3 regions of the Leclercia sp. S52 genome follow, and region 1 is predicted to be linked to each of the others. Evidence: predicted binding sites of a transcription regulator. Region 1 holds the regulator's gene; each other region holds the start of a gene.

Region 1 (6,212 bases):
GAGACGATCTGATTGACTGGCCAGTGATGGCAGAAGTGGGTCTGAGCGTCGCCGTTGCCGATGCCCATCCGCTTTTGATCCCGCGCGCTGACTACGTCACCCGTATCAACGGTGGCCGCGGCGCAGTAAGAGAAGTCTGCGACCTGCTGCTGCTGGCGCAGGGTAAGCTTGATGAGGCCAAAGGGCAATCGATATGAGTAAAACCAGACGTTGGGTTATTATTCTGCTTTCGCTGGTAGCACTGGTACTGATTGGCGTGAATCTCGCTGACAAGGACGACGAACAAGCGCCGGCGGTCAATACTAACGATCCAACATACAAAAGCGATCACAGCGATACCGTGGTCTACAGCCCGGAAGGCGCGCTGAATTATCGCCTTATCGCTCAGCATGTTGAGTATTTTTCCGAACAGGGTGTCTCCTGGTTTACCCAACCGGTGATGACCACGTTTGATGTCAATAAAGTGCCGACATGGTCGATTAAATCAGACCGGGCAAAACTGACGAATGACCGTATGCTTTATCTGTATGGTCATGTTGAGGTGAATGCGCTGACCGCAGACTCACAGTTGCGCAAAATCACAACCGATAACGCACAGATTAACCTTGTGACTCAGGATGTTACGTCGCAGGATCTGGTCACGCTATACGGCACAACATTTAATTCCAGCGGTCTGAGAATGCGCGGGAACTTACGCAGCAAGAACGCAGAGCTGATTGAAAAGGTTAGAACCTCCTATGAAATTCCAAGCAAACAAACTCAGCCTTAAATTTGTTATTGCCAGCGCGATGCTGGCCGTCAGCCTGCCTGCGCTTGCTGTGACGGGTGATACCGAGCAGCCGATTCATATCGAATCCGATACGCAATCGCTCGATATGCAGGGCAACGTGGTGACCTTTACCGGCAATGTTGTCGTGACCCAGGGCACCATCAAAATCAACGCCGATAAGGTGGTGGTGACGCGACCTGGCGGGGAAGACGGTAAAGAGATTATCGATGGCTACGGCAACCCGGCCACCTTCTACCAGATGCAGGACAACGGCAAGCCGGTGAAAGGCCGTGCCTCCCAGATGCACTACGAGCTGGCGAAAGACTTCGTGGTGCTGACCGGCAATGCCTTCCTGGAGCAGCTCGACAGCAACATCAAGGGCGACAAGATCACCTATCTGGTGAAAGAGCAAAAAATGCAGGCCTTCAGTGAAAAAGGCAAACGCGTGACGACCGTCCTGGTGCCATCGCAGCTGCAGGACAAAAATAACACTCAGGCCCCGGCACAGAAAAAGAGTAACTAATTCGTTATGGCAACATTAACTGCAAAGAATCTCGCCAAAGCCTACAAGGGCCGTCGCGTAGTGGAAGATGTCAGTTTGACCGTCAACTCCGGCGAAATTGTCGGCCTGTTGGGTCCTAACGGTGCGGGTAAAACCACCACCTTTTATATGGTGGTCGGCATTGTGCCGCGCGATGCGGGTAACATCATCATTGATGATGAAGATATCAGCCTGCTGCCCCTTCACGCGCGTGCACGTCGCGGCATCGGTTATCTGCCGCAGGAAGCCTCGATTTTCCGCCGTCTCAGCGTCTTCGACAACCTGATGGCGGTGCTGCAGATCCGTGATGATTTGACCTCCGAGCAGCGTCAGGATCGCGCCAACGAGCTGATGGAAGAGTTCCACATCGAACATCTGCGAGACAGCCTGGGCCAGGCGCTCTCCGGTGGTGAACGCCGCCGTGTGGAAATTGCCCGTGCGCTGGCGGCAAACCCGAAATTCATTCTGCTCGATGAACCCTTTGCGGGCGTTGACCCGATTTCGGTTATTGATATCAAACGAATTATTGAGCATCTGCGCGACAGCGGTCTGGGAGTGCTTATCACCGACCATAACGTGCGTGAGACGCTGGCGGTCTGTGAGCGTGCTTACATCGTCAGCCAGGGCCATCTGATTGCTCACGGCACACCGCAGCAGATCCTCGAAGACGAGCATGTTAAGCGCGTGTATCTTGGGGAAGACTTCAGACTCTGATAGGGTAGAAGTTCAGTCTCGCGTAAACGGAGAAAAATGCTCTGAACATGAAGCAAGGTTTGCAATTAAGGCTCAGCCAACAGCTGGCAATGACGCCGCAGTTACAACAGGCCATCCGTCTGTTGCAGCTGTCGACGCTGGAACTTCAGCAGGAGCTGCAGCAAGCGCTGGACAGTAATCCCCTGCTTGAGCAAACCGATCTTCACGACGAGGTAGAAACTCAGCAAACCCAGGACAACGAAACGCTCGACAGCGTTGACGCGCTGGAGCAAAAAGAGATGCCTGACGAGCTTCCTCTTGATGCCAGTTGGGATGAGATCTACACCGCGGGCACACCGTCCGGCACGCGCGCAGACTACCAGGATGATGAATTGCCGGTGTATCAGGGCGAAACCACCCAGTCGCTGCAGGATTACCTGATGTGGCAGGTGGAGCTGACGCCGTTTTCCGATACCGATCGCGCCATTGCCACCTCCATCGTCGATGCCGTTGATGAGACCGGCTATTTGACCGTGTCGCTGGACGAGATTCTGGAAAGTATCGGTGACGATGAGATCGACCTTGAAGAGGTCGAAGCGGTTCTGAAGCGCGTCCAGCGTTTTGATCCGGTCGGCGTCGCGGCACGGGATTTACGTGACTGCCTGCTGATCCAGCTTTCGCAGTTCGTCAAAGAGACGCCGTGGCTTGAAGAGGCTCGCCTGATTGTCAGCGAACATCTGGATCTGCTGGCCAACCACGACTTCCGCTCGTTGATGCGCGTGACGCGCCTGAAAGAAGAGATCCTGAAAGAAGCGGTTAATCTGATCCAGTCGCTGGATCCGCGTCCGGGGCAGTCAATCCAGACCAGCGAGCCCGAGTACGTCATTCCCGACGTGCTGGTACGCAAACATAACGGCCTGTGGACCGTGGAACTCAACTCCGACAGCATCCCGCGGCTGCAAATTAATCAGCAGTACGCTTCGATGTGTACCAGCTCGCGCAACGACTCGGATAACCAGTTTATCCGCAGCAATCTGCAGGAGGCGCGCTGGCTGATCAAAAGCCTCGAGAGCCGCAATGATACGTTGCTGCGCGTCAGCCGCTGCATCGTGGAGCAGCAGCAGGCGTTTTTTGAACAGGGTGAAGAGTTTATGAAACCGATGGTGCTGGCGGATATCGCTCAGGCCGTCGAGATGCATGAATCGACGATTTCCCGCGTGACGACGCAGAAGTATCTGCACAGTCCGCGCGGTATTTTTGAGCTTAAGTATTTTTTCTCCAGCCATGTCAACACCGAAGGCGGCGGCGAAGCCTCGTCGACAGCCATCCGGGCGCTGGTGAAAAAATTGATCGCCGCGGAAAACCCCGCGAAACCACTGAGCGACAGTAAGTTAACCACCATGCTGTCCGATCAAGGTATCATGGTGGCACGCCGTACTGTTGCGAAGTATCGAGAGTCTTTATCCATTCCGCCGTCAAACCAGCGTAAACAACTGGTCTGACACAACCGATAAGGAAGACACTATGCAGCTCAACATCACTGGACACAACGTCGAGATCACTGAGGCCCTGCGCGAGTTTGTGAATACGAAGTTCGCCAAGCTGGAGCAGTATTTCGAGAGGATCAATCAGGTCTACATTGTGTTAAAAGTGGAAAAAGTGACTCATATCTCGGATGCGACCCTGCATGTTAACGGAGGCGAAATCCATGCCAGTGCGGAAGGACAAGACATGTACGCGGCTATCGACGGCTTGATTGACAAGCTGGCACGACAGCTAAACAAACATAAAGATAAACTGAAACAACACTAATTGTCCGGGCAGTTAACGGGTGCAGGATGGCCTGTTGTGAAACACAACGGGCCCTTTGTACAGTTAGCGCTTAGGTGAAATTATGATGAATAACGATTCAACTCTACAACTGAGCAGTGTCCTTAATCAGGAATGTACTCGCAGTGCCGTCCACTGCCAGAGCAAAAAACGTGCCCTGGAAATCATCAGTGAACTGGCCGCAAAACAGCTGAGCCTGCCGCCGCAAGTGGTATTTGAAGCGATCCTGACCCGCGAAAAAATGGGCAGTACCGGCATCGGCAACGGCATCGCCATTCCCCATGGCAAACTTGAAGAGGATACTCTGCGCGCTGTAGGCGTGTTTGTTCAGCTGGAAACACCTATCGCCTTTGATGCCATTGATAACCAGCCTGTCGATCTGCTGTTTGCCCTGCTGGTGCCAGCCGATCAGACCAAAACACATTTGCACACCCTCTCGCTGGTGGCCAAACGTCTGGCGGATAAAACCATCTGTCGCCGTTTGCGCGCGGCACAGAGCGATGAGGAGCTTTATCAAATTATTACGGAAACGGAAGGCAATCAGGATGATGCGTAATCGGGTGATGGCTTTGACATCTGTAGTCCTGAGGAGAAACGGTACATGGTGCTGATGATCGTCAGCGGTCGTTCGGGATCCGGGAAATCGGTCGCCCTGCGAGCGCTGGAAGATATGGGCTTTTACTGCGTCGATAACCTGCCGGTGGTGCTGCTGCCCGAGCTGGCGAGATCGCTGGCCGATCGGCAGATTTCCGCCGCGGTCAGCATCGACGTGCGTAACATGCCTGAATCGCCGGAGATCTTTGAGCAGGCGATGAGCAGTTTGCCGGAGGCGTTTTCACCTCAGCTGCTGTTCCTTGATGCCGATCGCAATACGCTGATCCGTCGCTACAGCGATACCCGCCGTCTGCATCCGCTCTCCAGCAAAAACCTGTCGCTGGAAAGCGCCATTGACCAGGAGAGCGATCTGCTGGAGCCGCTGCGCTCACGTGCCGATCTGATCGTCGATACCTCCGAAATGTCCGTTCATGAACTGGCGGAGATGCTGCGTACCCGTCTGCTGGGCAAACGCGAGCGCGAGCTGACGATGGTGTTTGAATCTTTCGGCTTTAAGCACGGCATCCCGATCGATGCAGACTATGTGTTTGACGTGCGCTTCCTGCCCAACCCGCACTGGGATCCAAAGCTGCGTCCGATGACCGGCCTGGATAAGCCCGTTGCCGCGTTCCTTGACAGGCATACGGAAGTGCATAACTTTATCTATCAGACGCGCAGCTACCTTGAACTCTGGTTGCCAATGCTGGAGACAAACAATCGCAGCTACCTGACGGTGGCGATTGGCTGTACCGGGGGCAAACACCGTTCGGTCTATATTGCTGAGCAACTGGCTGACTATTTCCGCTCACGCGGCAAAAACGTGCAGTCCCGTCATCGTACGCTGGAAAAACGTAAAACATGACCGTAAAGCAGACCGTTGAGATCACCAATAAGCTGGGCATGCACGCACGCCCGGCGATGAAGTTGTTCGAACTGATGCAGGGGTTTGACGCGGAAGTTCTGCTGCGTAATGACGAAGGCACCGAAGCCGAAGCCAACAGCGTGATTGCCCTGCTGATGCTGGACTCCGCCAAGGGCCGCCAGATCGAAATCGAAGCCACCGGCCCACAGGAAGTCGAGGCGCTGGCGGCAGTGATTGCGCTGTTCAACGCCGGGTTTGATGAGGATTAATGCAGCTTATTGGCCTGCATAAACCCTTCCCCACCCAGCTGACGCATCTGACGCAGGATCCACGCCTGGCGGCTGCGTACATAGCCTGAAGGCGCGCTGGCCTTAAAGCGAATTGGGTTCGGTAGCACGGCGGCCAGCAGCGCGGCCTCTGACGCCGACAGGCGGCTGGCAGGTTTGTGAAAATAGTGCCGGGCAGCGGCTTCGACGCCAAACACGCCCTCGCCAAACTCCGCGATATTCAGGTATACCGTCAGGATGCGTTTTTTACTCCACACCGTTTCGATCCCCAGCGTCAGTCCGGCTTCAAATCCCTTTCTCATCCAGCTGCGTCCGTCCCACAGAAACAGGTTTTTCGCCGTTTGCTGAGAAAGCGTCGATGCCCCGCGAATACGGCTCTCATTACGTTCGTTATGCGCTAACGCCTTTTCTATCGCCCCCACGTCAAATCCCCAGTGGTCGGGAAATTTCTGATCTTCAGCGGCAATAACGGCTAACCCCATCCACGGCGAGATCTCATCCATACTCACCCAGTCAGAATGGGCAATATAGCTGAAATCTCCTCTCAGCCAGCTCCCCAGCTGACGTTCAATCATCACCGCGGAAAACGGCACCGGCAGGAAGCTGAACAGAGCAATGCCGCCGCCCCAGAAGACC
Region 2 (6,212 bases), 1.7 Mb from region 1:
TTGCAGCAGTTTCTCTGTGGTAACGCTGAGATTCTCATTATTCACTTCTGCGTAATGACGAAGCTTCTCTTTTAGCGCTTCGTCAATTTTTACATTCAGCACGGCAGTGGTCATGGTGGCTACGTCCTTGACATCAATTTGTTAAATTAATACACGAAGTTATCATTATTATCCAGATATATATTGCCTGCTTATATATCATAAAAATGTCACACTTACCCTGCACACCATTTGTGACAAAATAATGACAACCACATTTCAGTATGATGACAATTAACGAAATAAACAGGGCAGCTCAGAAATATATCATGTGATGACTAATGCCATGGGTAAACGAGCCTGCGGCATGAAAATGCTGAATGATGGATGGAGACGAGGAATTTTGCGGAAGGCAGAAATGGGTGGGGGGCCCTGCCAGCTACATCCCGGCACACACGTCGTCTGCCCTGGCTGCTTCCTTCCGGACCTGACCTGGTGAACAGAGTAGCGTTGCGGGAGAACCAACAGAGCCCCCCATTGAGAGCGTTGTTAACCAACGCGCTGGCGCATTATCACTGTACCAGATAGCAATTGCAAGTTAACGGCGTCCGGGTGATGGTTTATTGCGCAAAGCGTTTACAGAGTGCGCGCTTTCTTCCTGGTATGTCGAATATTCTTTATCATGCTCGCTACACAGGAGCAAAAAATGGACGAGCACGACTCTTTTCCCCAGCGGGTCTGGCAGATAGTGGCCTCGATTCCCGAAGGTAGTGTCACCACCTATGGCGAGGTGGCACGGCTGGCCGGTTCTCCGCGCGCTGCGCGACAGGTAGGTGGCGTACTTAAACGGCTGCCGGAAGGGAGCACGCTGCCCTGGCATCGGGTCGTAAACCGCCACGGGGCGATCTCCTTAACTGGCCCTGATTTACAGCGTCAACGTCAGGCCTTGCTCAGTGAAGGGGTACAGGTATCAGGCAGTGGGCAGATCGATTTGCAGCAATACCGCTGGCGGTATTAAACAGCCCCTCTCGGACGAGAGGGGCTGGCGACATTAAAGCTGGGTCGGTGCCGGGGTGGCCGTAGACGGGCTCACCTGAGTGGGCGAGGTCGAGGGTACGGTAGTGGGTGCACCGCCGCCAGGCTGCAACGGCAACGAGGTCTGCTGTACGGGCACCAGCACCAGATCGGCTTTGGTACCGCCCTGGTTAATCACCGGTTTCACGATGTCAGTCATTAGCACAACCTGATCGTTAATGGTGATCGCGGCGCTTAGCAGGATACGCGCGTTAGGCTGTACGTCCGCCGGGTTAAACGGCAGTTCAAACTTGAACGGGGCCTGTTTACCTTCGGTACGGGTCGCCTGCTGCGCCAGCACTTTCGACGGTGAATCGGCCAGAGAGGCATCAGACAGAGTGACGGTTAATACCGCATCCGGCGGCAAAGCCACTTTCTGACGGATCCAGATGGTCCCGGAAACATTTGGCTGCTGAATGGTCGGTTGCGCCGCCACGGCAGCAGTGTTTGGGTTTGGCGCTGGCGTCTGGATGTCTGCACTTTTATCTGCACAGGCAGAGAGAGCAACCGCTACCGCTAAACCACTTAACGCGTGCACGAGTTTCATTGAGTTCTCCTTATCATCAATGCACCAGCGGGATCGATACCGCCAGATGAGTGGTTAATACCAGGTTAACGAGAGTAAGTGTGGCACACATCAATTATTTATGCCTGGAATCTCCCTGTTATTCAGATTATTGCACCCATCGGACCACTTCCATTTCTGCGTTATACTCTGCCTATCTTTCGCCACGGCGTTTTAATTGAGGACGACTATGAGTCAGGCACTAGGCAATCTGCTGACATTATTAAACCTGGAAAAAATTGAAGAAGGACTCTTTCGGGGACAAAGCGAAGATCTGGGTTTACGCCAGGTATTCGGCGGTCAGGTTGTGGGGCAAGCCCTCTACGCAGCTAAAGAGACAGTACCTGCAGAACGCTTTGTGCACTCCTTTCACAGCTACTTTTTGCGCCCTGGCGACAGCCAGAAACCGATCGTCTATGACGTGGAAGTCCTGCGTGACGGTAACAGCTTCAGCGCCCGTCGCGTGGCGGCAGTGCAGAACGGCAAGCCGATCTTCTATATGACCGCCTCATTCCAGGCGCCAGAGCCGGGCTATGAGCATCAAAAAACGATGCCCCCTGCCCCGGCACCGGACGAGTTAAAGTCTGAAACGGACATTGCCCGCGCGCTGGCGCATCTGCTGCCTCCGCAGGTAAAAGAGAAGTTTCTTTGCGACAAACCGCTGGAGATCCGCCCGGTAGAGTTCCATAACCCGATGAAGGGCCATACCGCCGAGCCGGCGCGTCAGGTCTGGATCCGCGCCAACGGCACGGTGCCGGAAGATTTCCGCGTCCATCAGTATCTGCTGGGTTATGCGTCCGATTTCAACTTCCTGCCGGTTGCCCTGCAGCCGCACGGCGTGGGCTTCCTTGAGAAAGGGATGCAGGTTGCCACTATCGACCATTCGATGTGGTTCCACCGTCCGTTTGATATGAACGACTGGCTGCTGTACAGCGTGGAGAGTACCTCCGCGTCGAGCGCGCGCGGGTTTGTTCGCGGTGAGTTTTATACCCAGGATGGGGTGCTGGTGGCTTCTACGGTGCAGGAAGGGGTGATGCGCAACCGGGGATGATGTGAAAAAGCCGGGTGGCGGCTTCGCCTTACCCGGCCTACAAAAGCACTTTCCGTAGGCCCGGTAAGCGTAGCGCCACCGGGCAATACCTTCAAATCAGGCGTTATACGCATTCTCACCGTGGCTGTTGACGTCCAGACCTTCGCGCTCCTGCTCTTCCGGTACGCGCAGACCCACCGTCATGTCCGCCAGCTTGTAGCCGATAAAGGCCACTACGCCCGACCAGACCACCGTGATGGCGATACTTTCCAGCTGAACCAGCACCTGATGACCCATGCTCACGCCTTCTGCGTAGCCGACACCGCCCAGCGAGGTTGAGGCGAAGATGCCGGTCATGATGCAGCCGACGATGCCGCACACGCCATGCACGCCAAAGACGTCACAAGGATCGTCCACACGCAGCACGCGTTTCAGCGCAGTAACACCCCACAGACCGGCCAGACCCGCCACGATACCGACGAGCAGCGCGCCGCCGACACCGACAAAACCACAGGCCGGGGTGATGCCAACCAGACCCGCAATCGCACCGGAACAGGCACCCAGCAGGGAAGGTTTACCGCGTACCGCCCACTCGCCAAAGATCCAGGAGAGAATGGCACCTGCGGTCGCAATAACGGTGTTCACGAAGGCCAGCGCCGCGATTTCGTTGGCTGCACTGGCGGAACCGGCGTTAAAGCCAAACCAGCCGAAGTAGAGGATCGCGGTGCCGGTGAAGACCATCGGCAGGTTGTGCGGTTTGAAGGCTTCTTTGCCAAAACCGACGCGTTTTCCAATCAGGTATGCGCCCACCAGGCCTGCCACCGCGGCGTTGATGTGAACCACAGTACCGCCCGCGAAGTCCAGCGCGCCATGGGAAGCCAGCAGACCACCGCCCCAGACCATATGCGCCACCGGCACATAGGAGAGCGTCAGCCAGACCACTACGAAGATCAGCACTGCGGAGAAGCGAATACGTTCCGCCAGCGCGCCAACAATCAGCCCGACGGTGATACAGGCGAACGAACCCTGGAACGCCACGTGGATGTACTGATAGAAGCTGCCCATTACCGCGGTCAGCTCAATATTTTTCAGCATCGCCCAGTTGAAGCTGCCGAAGAAGGCGTTGCCTTCCCCGAAGGCCAGCGAGTAGCCGTAGACTACCCACAGGACGCAAACCAGCGCGAAAGTTACCGTCACCTGAGTGAGCATGGAGAGGACGTTTTTGCCGCGGATCAGGCCACCGTAAAACAGCGCAATCCCCGGGATGGTCATAAACAGCACCAGCGCGGTGCAAATCATCATAAAGGCGTTATCGGCTTTGTCTGCCACCGCCGGTGCCGCCATTGCCAGCCCCGGCAGCAGTGCCAGAGACCCCAGACCTGCTTTGAGTGTTGTTGTGTTCATTTTCTCGATCCCTATCACTGTGTGCCTGATTTTTTACAGTGCCGCTTCGTCGGCTTCGCCTGTACGAATGCGAATGACGCGTTGCAGCTCAGCAACGAAAATTTTGCCGTCGCCAATTTTGCCGGTGTAGGCTGCTTTGCTAATTACGTCGATAACTTCATCCAGCTGATCGTCGGCGATCGCCACGTCAATCTTCACTTTTGGCAGGAAGTTGACGCTGTATTCAGCGCCACGGTACAGCTCCGCATGACCTTTCTGTCGCCCAAAGCCTTTCACCTCGGTGACGGTCAGCCCCTGAATACCCATTGAAGAGAGTGCTTCACGCACGTCTTCGAGCTTGAATGGTTTGATGACCACGGTAACCAGCTTCATATATCTCTCCAGTCAGAATTCGGAAATGGCTAGCGAACTGATTTGGTATTGCAAGCGGTGTGCCAGAATTGAAAAGAGAGGAAGGATGAGGCGTGGCGGAGAGAGAACGAAAAAAAACGCACCATGACAGTGCATGATGCGTTTCATTTTTGCACCAACCGATTCAGCGGCTGGCAGGATGCTTAATTTTAGTGCATCAGGCGCTGAGCGACTCTTCACGCGTGCTGGCGGCCAGCTCTTCCCCGGCCAGCTGCAGCTGATACATCTGCCAGTAACGCCCTTTCGCCTCAAGCAGTTGCTTATGGGTACCGCGCTCAACCGCCTGGCCGCGATGAAGCACCAGAATGGTATCCGCCTCGACAATGGTCGACAGGCGGTGGGCAATCACCACCAGGGTGGTATGTTCACGCACTGCGGCCAGCGCCTGCTGGATCGCCTGCTCGGTACCGGAGTCGATGCTGGCCGTGGCTTCATCGAGGATCAGCACCTGCGGCGTATCAATCAGCACCCGGGCCAGGGCCAACAGCTGTTTTTGCCCCACCGAGAGGTTATTCCCCTGCTCACCCAGCCGGGTATGAATACCGTCGTGCAGGCCGCGCGCCAGCTCCGCCAGCTGCACTTTCTCCAGCACGTCCCACACCTGCTCCTCGCTAAACGGCCGCCCGAGCGTAACGTTGGCGAAGAAGGTGTCGGCCAGCACTACCGGATCCTGTTGCACCATCGCCACCCCTTTACGCAGCACGGCGTGGCTCAGGGTCGAAAGCGGACGCCCGTCGAGGCGAATTTCCCCTTCGGTGAGCGGGTAGTAGCCCATCAGCAGGCTGGCGAGGGTACTTTTACCGCTGCCGGTATGGCCGACCAGCGCGACGAAACTGCGGGACGGCACCTTCAGATCGATATCCTGTAAGACCAGCCGGTCCTCGCGATAGGCAAAGGAGACCTGATCAAACTCAATGGTGCCGCTTTGCAGGTCGCGATTGTCATCGCCGTAGGCCTGACGCGGGCGATCCATCAGCTCAAAGACGCGCTCGCCGGCAACCACCGCCTGCTGCAGCATCGACTGCTGAGTGGTCAGCTCGATCAGCGGCTCGTTAAGACGACCCAGGTAGCTGATAAAGGCATACAGCACCCCGACCTCAATGGTGCCGCCAGCGGCAAAACCAAACTGCATCAGCAGCCCGCACAGCACCAGCGCCGAGAACAGGCTGAGCAGCGGCCGCAGGAGAAAACCATCCAGCCGCAGCGTCTGCATACGGGCCATATAGTGGGAGCGGCTGGCCTCGCCCATCCGCTCGCCAAAACGCTCCTGCTGGCGGAACTGTTGGATGACGCTCATGCCGTTGATGACTTCGTTGAAGCCATCGTTGATATCCGCCAGATAGGCCCGCACGCGACGGACAATCGGCGTGCTGTAGCGCTGGTAGATAATCATCACAATCATCACCGCCGGGAAAATCGCCATCGCCACCAGCGCCATGCGCCACTCCAGACTGAACATCGCCACCAGCATGGCACCGACCAGGGCGGCGCTGCGCAGCACCGTGGCCACCACCGTGACATAGAGATCGCGGATCACTTCGGTATCGTTGGTGACACGGGAGATAATCTGTCCGACGGGCTGGGTATCGAACGCGCTCAGCGGCTGGCGAAGAGCGGCATCCATCACGTCGGTACGTAACTGCTGTACCACCCCGACGGCGGCCTGGTTAAACAGCAACGACTGAGCATAATGCAGCCCGGCCGCCAGCAGCTGCAGGCCGACATAGGCCACCGCCAGCCCGGTCACCA
Region 3 (6,212 bases), 510 kb from region 1:
CAGTCCCTGCTGCCGCAGTACGCCACCAAGCTGGGCATCGAGGCGGATCAGGTGGAGCAGTATTACATCGATAAAGTGCCGCTGAAGCGCGGGTGCGACTATCAGGACGTGCTGAATATGCTGCTGTTTTATGCCAGCCCGAAAGCCTCCTACTGCACCGGGCAGTCGATCAATATCACCGGCGGGCAGGTGATGTTCTGATTGTGCGGGCTGATGCCCTCACCCCAACCCTCTCCCACAGGGAGAGGGAGATTATTCGTAGGCCGGGCAAGCGAAGTGCCGCCCGGCAATTAAGGAGCTGATATGGTTACCACATTCATCACCGTCGCCGTTATCGCCTGGCTGGGCCAGCTGGCGCTCGGCGGCTGGCAAATCCACCGCTTTAACCGCGCCTTCGACGCCCTCTGCCAGAAAGGCCGGGTCGGCGTGGGCCGCTCCGGCGGGCGCTTCAAACCGCGGGTGATTGTCGCCATTGCGCTGGACGACAATCACCGGGTCTGCGACTCGTTGATGATGCGCGGGCTGACGGTCTTTGCCCGACCGATGAAAATTGCAGCGATTAACGGCACCGCGCTGCAGGAATTGAAGCCTGATGTGATCTTTCCCAATGATTCGCTCTGTCAGGATGCACTATCATTAGCGCTTAAATTGAAACATGGATAATTTCGATGTGAACGCTATAAGCTTGCGAAATTATCATTTCGCAACCTGAGGAACGCAACGCCTATGAAACCCCGTCAGCGGCAGGCGGCCATTCTCGACCACCTGCAAAAGCAGGGAAAATGTTCGGTTGAGGATCTGGCCCACTACTTTGACACCACCGGCACCACCATCCGCAAGGATCTGGTGATCCTGGAGAACTCCGGGGCGGTGATCCGCACCTATGGCGGCGTGGTGCTGAATAAGGACGAAGCCGATCCGCCCATCGATCACAAGACGCTGATCAACACCCATCAGAAGGCGTTAATTGCTGAGGCGGCGGTCAAGTATATCCATGACGGCGACTCCATCATCCTCGACGCGGGCAGTACGGTGCTGCAGATGGTGCCGATGCTGAGCCGCTTTAATAACATCACGGTGATGACCAACAGCCTGCATATCGTCAACGCCCTGTCAGAATTAGACAACGAACAAACCATCCTGATGCCCGGCGGCACCTTCCGTAAAAAATCAGCCTCGTTTCACGGCCAGCTGGCGGAGAACGCCTTCGACCATTTCAGCTTTGACCGGCTGTTTATGGGCACCGACGGCATCGATCTCAACGCGGGCGTGACCACTTTCAACGAGGTGTTCAGCGTCAGCAAAGCGATGTGCAACGCCGCCCGGGAAGTGATCCTGATGGCCGACTCGTCGAAGTTTGGCCGTAAAAGCCCGAACATTGTCTGTAGCCTTGAGAGCGTCGATAAGCTGATCACCGACGCGGGTATCGATCCGGCGTTCAAAAAAGCGCTGGAAGAGAAAGGAATCGAAGTGATTGTAACCGGAGAGAGAGATGAGTGATTTTCTGTTAAACGCGGGTCGCCAAACCCTGATGCTCGAACTGCAGGAGGCCAGCCGCCTGCCGGACCGTCTGGGAGAGGATTTCGTTCGGGCGGCAAACACCATTATTCAGTGCGAAGGGAAAGTGATCGTCGCGGGGATCGGCAAGTCCGGGCATATCGGCAAAAAGATTGCCGCGACCCTGGCCAGCACCGGCACCCCGGCCTTTTTTGTCCATCCGGCGGAAGCCCTGCACGGCGACCTGGGGATGATCGAAAGCCGCGACGTGCTGCTGTTTATCTCCTACTCCGGCTCGGCGAAAGAGCTGGATCTGATCCTGCCGCGCCTGCAGGAAAAATCGGTCGCGCTGCTGGCGATGACCGGTAAATCCCGCTCGCCGCTGGCGCTGGCTGCCAAAGCCACGCTGGATATTTCGGTGGAGCGCGAAGCCTGCCCGATGCACCTGGCCCCGACCTCCAGCACCGTGAATACCCTGATGATGGGCGATGCGCTGGCAATGGCGGTAATGCAGGCCCGCGGCTTTAATGAAGAAGATTTTGCCCGCTCCCACCCTGCCGGGGCGCTGGGCGCACGCCTGCTGAACAAGGTGCACCATCTGATGCGCACCGACGAGGCCACGCCGCAGGTGAAGCTGAACGCCAGCGTGATGGATGCGATGCTGGAGCTGAGCCGCACCGGCCTGGGGCTGGTGGCGGTCTGCGATGACGACAATCAAGTGAAAGGCGTCTTCACCGACGGCGACCTGCGTCGCTGGCTGGTGGGCGGCGGCAAGCTGGAGGTGAGCGTCAGCAGCGCCATGACCACCGGCGGCCTCACGCTGAAGGCCGACAGTCGCGCTATTGAAGCCAAAGAGCTGCTGCTGAAGCGCAAAATCACCGCCGCCCCGGTGGTGGACGAAAATGGCCGCCTGTGCGGCGCCATCAACCTGCAGGATTTCTACCAGGCAGGCATTATCTAGCTTTTCAGACCCAGACGTTTCGCCAGCCGGTGCAGGTTGGCGACGTCGGTCTCCAGCGCCCTCGCGCTTGCCGCCCAGCTGCGACCGTTCTGCTCCAGCGCCCGGGCAATCGTCTGGCGCTGAAACTCTTCCGTCGCCTCACGCAGGTTCTGATTCACCACCACCGGGGTTTCCAGCGTCACCGCAGGCGCGCTCTCATCATGCAGGGCAAAATGCTGGGCGTGGATCACCACGTCATCCCCCAGCCGCGCCGCCCGGGCCAGCACTACCGCCCGGTGGATGGCATGCTCCAGCTCGCGCACGTTGCCCGGCCAGCCGTAGCTCAGCAGGTGCGCCCGCGCGCCGGGGCTGAGCACCACCCGGGATAACCCCATCCGCAGCCGGCACTGTTCGCAGAAATAGCCCGCCAGCAGCACCACGTCCTCGCCCCGCTCGCGCAGCGGCGGCACCGAAAGCGGGAAAACGCTCAGGCGATGGAACAGGTCGGCGCGGAAGTTGCCGGCCAGCACCTCTTCGCGCAGATCGCGGTTGGTGGCCGCCAGCACCCGCACGTCAACCCGCAGGCTGCGGTCGTCGCCCACCCGCTGGATATCGCCGTACTGCAGTACCCGCAGCAGCTTGGCCTGAAGCGCCAGCGACAGCTCGCCAATCTCATCGAGGAACAGGGTGCCGTTATCGGCCATCTCAAACTTGCCGCTGCGGTTGCTGATGGCTCCGGTAAAGGCCCCTTTGACGTGGCCGAACAGCTCGCTCTCCGCCACGCTTTCCGGCAGGGCGGCGCAGTTGAGGTAGACCAGCGGATTAACCGCCCTCGGTGAGGCCTCGTGGATGGCTTTCGCCACCAGCTCTTTGCCGGTGCCGGTTTCGCCCTCGATCAGCACGTTCAGGTCGGAGGCGGCGACAATCTCAATCTCTTTTTTCAGGCTCATCATGCCCGGCGACAGGCCGATCATCTCGGTATTTTTCACCTGCTCAAAGGCCGCCGGGCCCGCGGGCAGGCTGTTCTGGCTCTCGAGCTGCTCAATCAGCAGGGCATTGTTCAGCGCCCCGGCGGCGAGAGCGGCAATCAGCCTCAGCTCTTCGTCGCTGAAGGTATCGAACTGGTCCGGCGACATGCCGTCGAGGGTCAGGGCCCCAATCAGGTTCTGCCCGGCAAACAGCGGCAGGCCGATACAGGCGTGCACCTTCAGGCTCTCCTGGCCGGGGATCAGCCCGTCGTAAGGATCGGGCAGGTCGCTGTCGGCCGGGAAGCGCACCACATCCCCGGCGCGGGCGATAGTCTCCAGCCGCGGATGGCCCTCCAGGGTAAAGCGCCGCCCCAGCACGTCCTGGGCCAGGCCGTCGATCGCCAGCGGGATAAACTGCCGTCCTTCATAGCGCAGCAGCGCCGAGGCATCGCAATCCAGCACGTGACGCAGGGTGGAGATCAGCCGCTGAAAACGATCCTGATGACCAATGCCGCTCTGCAATTCAATGGCGATTTTCGCCAGCACCTCTACAGAAAAACTCATTCTCGCCTCGCTGTCATTTTGACAATGCATCTTGTCATATTGACTATATCAATGACAGTCAAATTGACTACCTATCAGGGGTTAATATTTTAAAAATGCTTTAAAATCAATATAATAAAAAGTTGGCACGCAACCTGCAATTACCATTACATCTTTCGTTTAATTTCGCTGTATTAAGTTGAGGTTGCTATGTCTATTCTGGTTAAAAACAATATTCATTGGGTTGGTCAACGTGACTGGGAAGTACGTGATTTTCACGGGACGGAGTACAAAACGCTGCGCGGCAGCAGCTACAACAGCTATCTCATCCGGGAAGAAAAAAACGTCCTGATCGATACCGTCGATCATAAATTCAGCCGTGAATTCGTGCAAAACCTGCGCAGTGAAATTGACCTGGCCGATATCGACTACATCATCATTAACCATGCTGAAGAAGATCACGCCGGGGCGCTGACCGAGCTGATGTCCTGCATCCCGGACACCCCGATCTACTGTACCAATAACGCCATCGACTCCATCAATGGTCACCATCACCATCCGGAGTGGAATTTCAACGTAGTGAAAACCGGTGACTCACTGGATATCGGCAACGGCAAACAGCTGATCTTCGTTGAAACTCCGATGCTGCACTGGCCGGACAGCATGATGACCTACATGACCGGCGACGCCGTGCTGTTCAGTAACGACGCCTTCGGCCAGCACTACTGCGACGAACGTCTGTTCAATGATGAAGTGGATCAGGCCGAGCTGTACGAGCAGTGCCAGCGCTACTACGCCAACATCCTGACCCCGTTCAGCCGTCTGGTCACGCCAAAAATTACCGAAATCCTCGGCTTCAACCTGCCGGTGGATATGATTGCCACCTCCCACGGCGTGGTATGGCGTGAGAACCCAACCCAGATCGTCGAGCAGTACCTGAAATGGGCCGCAGACTATCAGGAAGACCGCATCACCATTTTCTACGACACCATGTCCAACAATACCCGCATGATGGCCGACGCGATTGCCCAGGGCATCAACGAAGTGGATCCGAACGTGGCGGTGAAAATCTTTAACGTGGCGCGCAGCGACAAGAACGACATTCTGACCAACGTCTTCCGCTCCAAAGGCGTGCTGGTGGGCACCTCCACCATGAACAACGTGATGATGCCGAAAATTGCCGGCCTGGTGGAAGAGATGACCGGCCTGCGCTTCCGTAACAAACGCGCCAGCGCCTTCGGCTCCCACGGCTGGAGCGGCGGCGCGGTCGACCGTCTCTCTACCCGTCTGCAGGATGCGGGCTTTGAAATGTCGATGAGCCTGAAGGCGAAATGGCGTCCGGATCTGGATGCGCTGGAAATCTGTCGTCAGCACGGCCGCGACATTGCACGTCAGTGGGCGCTCGCTCCGCTGCCGGAAGCGACCGCTAAAGCCGCACCAGAGCAGGAAGCCAGCGCCGGTGCAGAAGCGGCAGCCGCCGACCTCGGCCCTTGCATGCAGTGCAGCGTCTGCCAGTGGATTTACGATCCGGCCCTCGGCGAACCGCTGCAGGATGTCGCCCCAGGCACACCGTGGAGTGACGTGCCGGATAACTTCCTCTGCCCGGAATGTTCCCTCGGAAAAGACGTCTTTGACGAACTGGCATCGGAGGCAAAATGAGCCAGGGTATCGTGATTATCGGCTCGGGCTTCGCCGCCCGCCAGCTGGTGAAAAATATCCGTAAACAGGATGCGAACGTCCCGCTGACGCTGATCGCCGCGGACAGCATGGATGAGTACAACAAGCCGGACTTAAGCCACGTTATCAGCCAGAGTCAGCACGCCGACGACCTCACCCGCCAGACGGCGGGGGAGTTTGCCGAACAGTTTAACCTGCGCCTGTTCCCCTACAGCTGGGTGACCGACATCGATGCCGCAGCACACGTGGTCAAAGCGAAAGACCAGCAGTGGTCGTATGACAAACTGGTGCTGGCCACCGGGGCCTCGGCCTTTGTGCCGCCGGTTCCGGGCCGCGAGCTGATGCTGACCCTCAACAGCCAGATGGAGTACCGCGCCTGCGAAACCACGCTGCGTGACGCCAAAAGGGTGATGATTGTTGGCGCGGGGCTTATCGGCAGCGAACTGGCGATGGATTTTTGCCGGGCCGGGAAAGCGGTCACCCTGGTTGACCACTCCGCCAGCATTCTGTCGGCGCTGATGCCAGCCGAAGTAAGCAGTCGCTTACAACATCGACTGACCGATATGGGCGTGCATCTGCAGCTGAAA

The links. Region 1 encodes sigma-54, which starts transcription at its own class of promoters, with help from an activator protein. Its sites were predicted from a motif close to GTTGGCACANNTTTCGCTNT; they were not measured.
Region 2: a site for sigma-54 is predicted at 4,472-4,491, ahead of glnK (P-II family nitrogen regulator). Genes of this name have one in related genera too.
Region 3: a site for sigma-54 is predicted at 4,091-4,110, ahead of norV (anaerobic nitric oxide reductase flavorubredoxin). Genes of this name have one in related genera too.

Annotation. Positions count from the first base shown of each region.
Region 1 is NZ_CP152474.1:4,361,197-4,367,408, forward strand. It holds gene kdsC (3-deoxy-manno-octulosonate-8-phosphatase KdsC) at 1-197, shown strand, start outside; gene lptC (LPS export ABC transporter periplasmic protein LptC) at 194-769, shown strand; gene lptA (lipopolysaccharide ABC transporter substrate-binding protein LptA) at 738-1,292, shown strand; gene lptB (LPS export ABC transporter ATP-binding protein) at 1,299-2,024, shown strand; gene rpoN (RNA polymerase factor sigma-54) at 2,072-3,505, shown strand; gene hpf (ribosome hibernation promoting factor) at 3,528-3,815, shown strand; gene ptsN (PTS IIA-like nitrogen regulatory protein PtsN) at 3,898-4,389, shown strand; gene rapZ (RNase adapter RapZ) at 4,435-5,289, shown strand; gene npr (PTS phosphocarrier protein NPr) at 5,286-5,558, shown strand; gene mtgA (monofunctional biosynthetic peptidoglycan transglycosylase) at 5,555-6,212, opposite strand, start outside.
Region 2 is NZ_CP152474.1:1,084,326-1,090,537, reverse strand. It holds partial or broken gene AAHB66_RS05135 (hypothetical protein) at 1-114, opposite strand, end outside; RNA gene ffs (signal recognition particle sRNA small type) at 410-506, opposite strand; partial or broken gene AAHB66_RS05125 (MGMT family protein) at 643-997, shown strand; gene AAHB66_RS05120 (YbaY family lipoprotein) at 1,031-1,600, opposite strand; gene tesB (acyl-CoA thioesterase II) at 1,809-2,669, shown strand; gene amtB (ammonium transporter AmtB) at 2,766-4,052, opposite strand; gene glnK (P-II family nitrogen regulator) at 4,086-4,424, opposite strand; gene AAHB66_RS05100 (SmdB family multidrug efflux ABC transporter permease/ATP-binding protein) at 4,621-6,212, opposite strand, start outside.
Region 3 is NZ_CP152474.1:3,846,524-3,852,735, forward strand. It holds gene srlD (sorbitol-6-phosphate dehydrogenase) at 1-201, shown strand, start outside; gene gutM (transcriptional regulator GutM) at 304-663, shown strand; gene AAHB66_RS18385 (DNA-binding transcriptional repressor) at 727-1,500, shown strand; gene gutQ (arabinose-5-phosphate isomerase GutQ) at 1,493-2,458, shown strand; gene norR (nitric oxide reductase transcriptional regulator NorR) at 2,455-3,969, opposite strand; gene norV (anaerobic nitric oxide reductase flavorubredoxin) at 4,159-5,607, shown strand; partial or broken gene norW (NADH:flavorubredoxin reductase NorW) at 5,604-6,212, shown strand, end outside.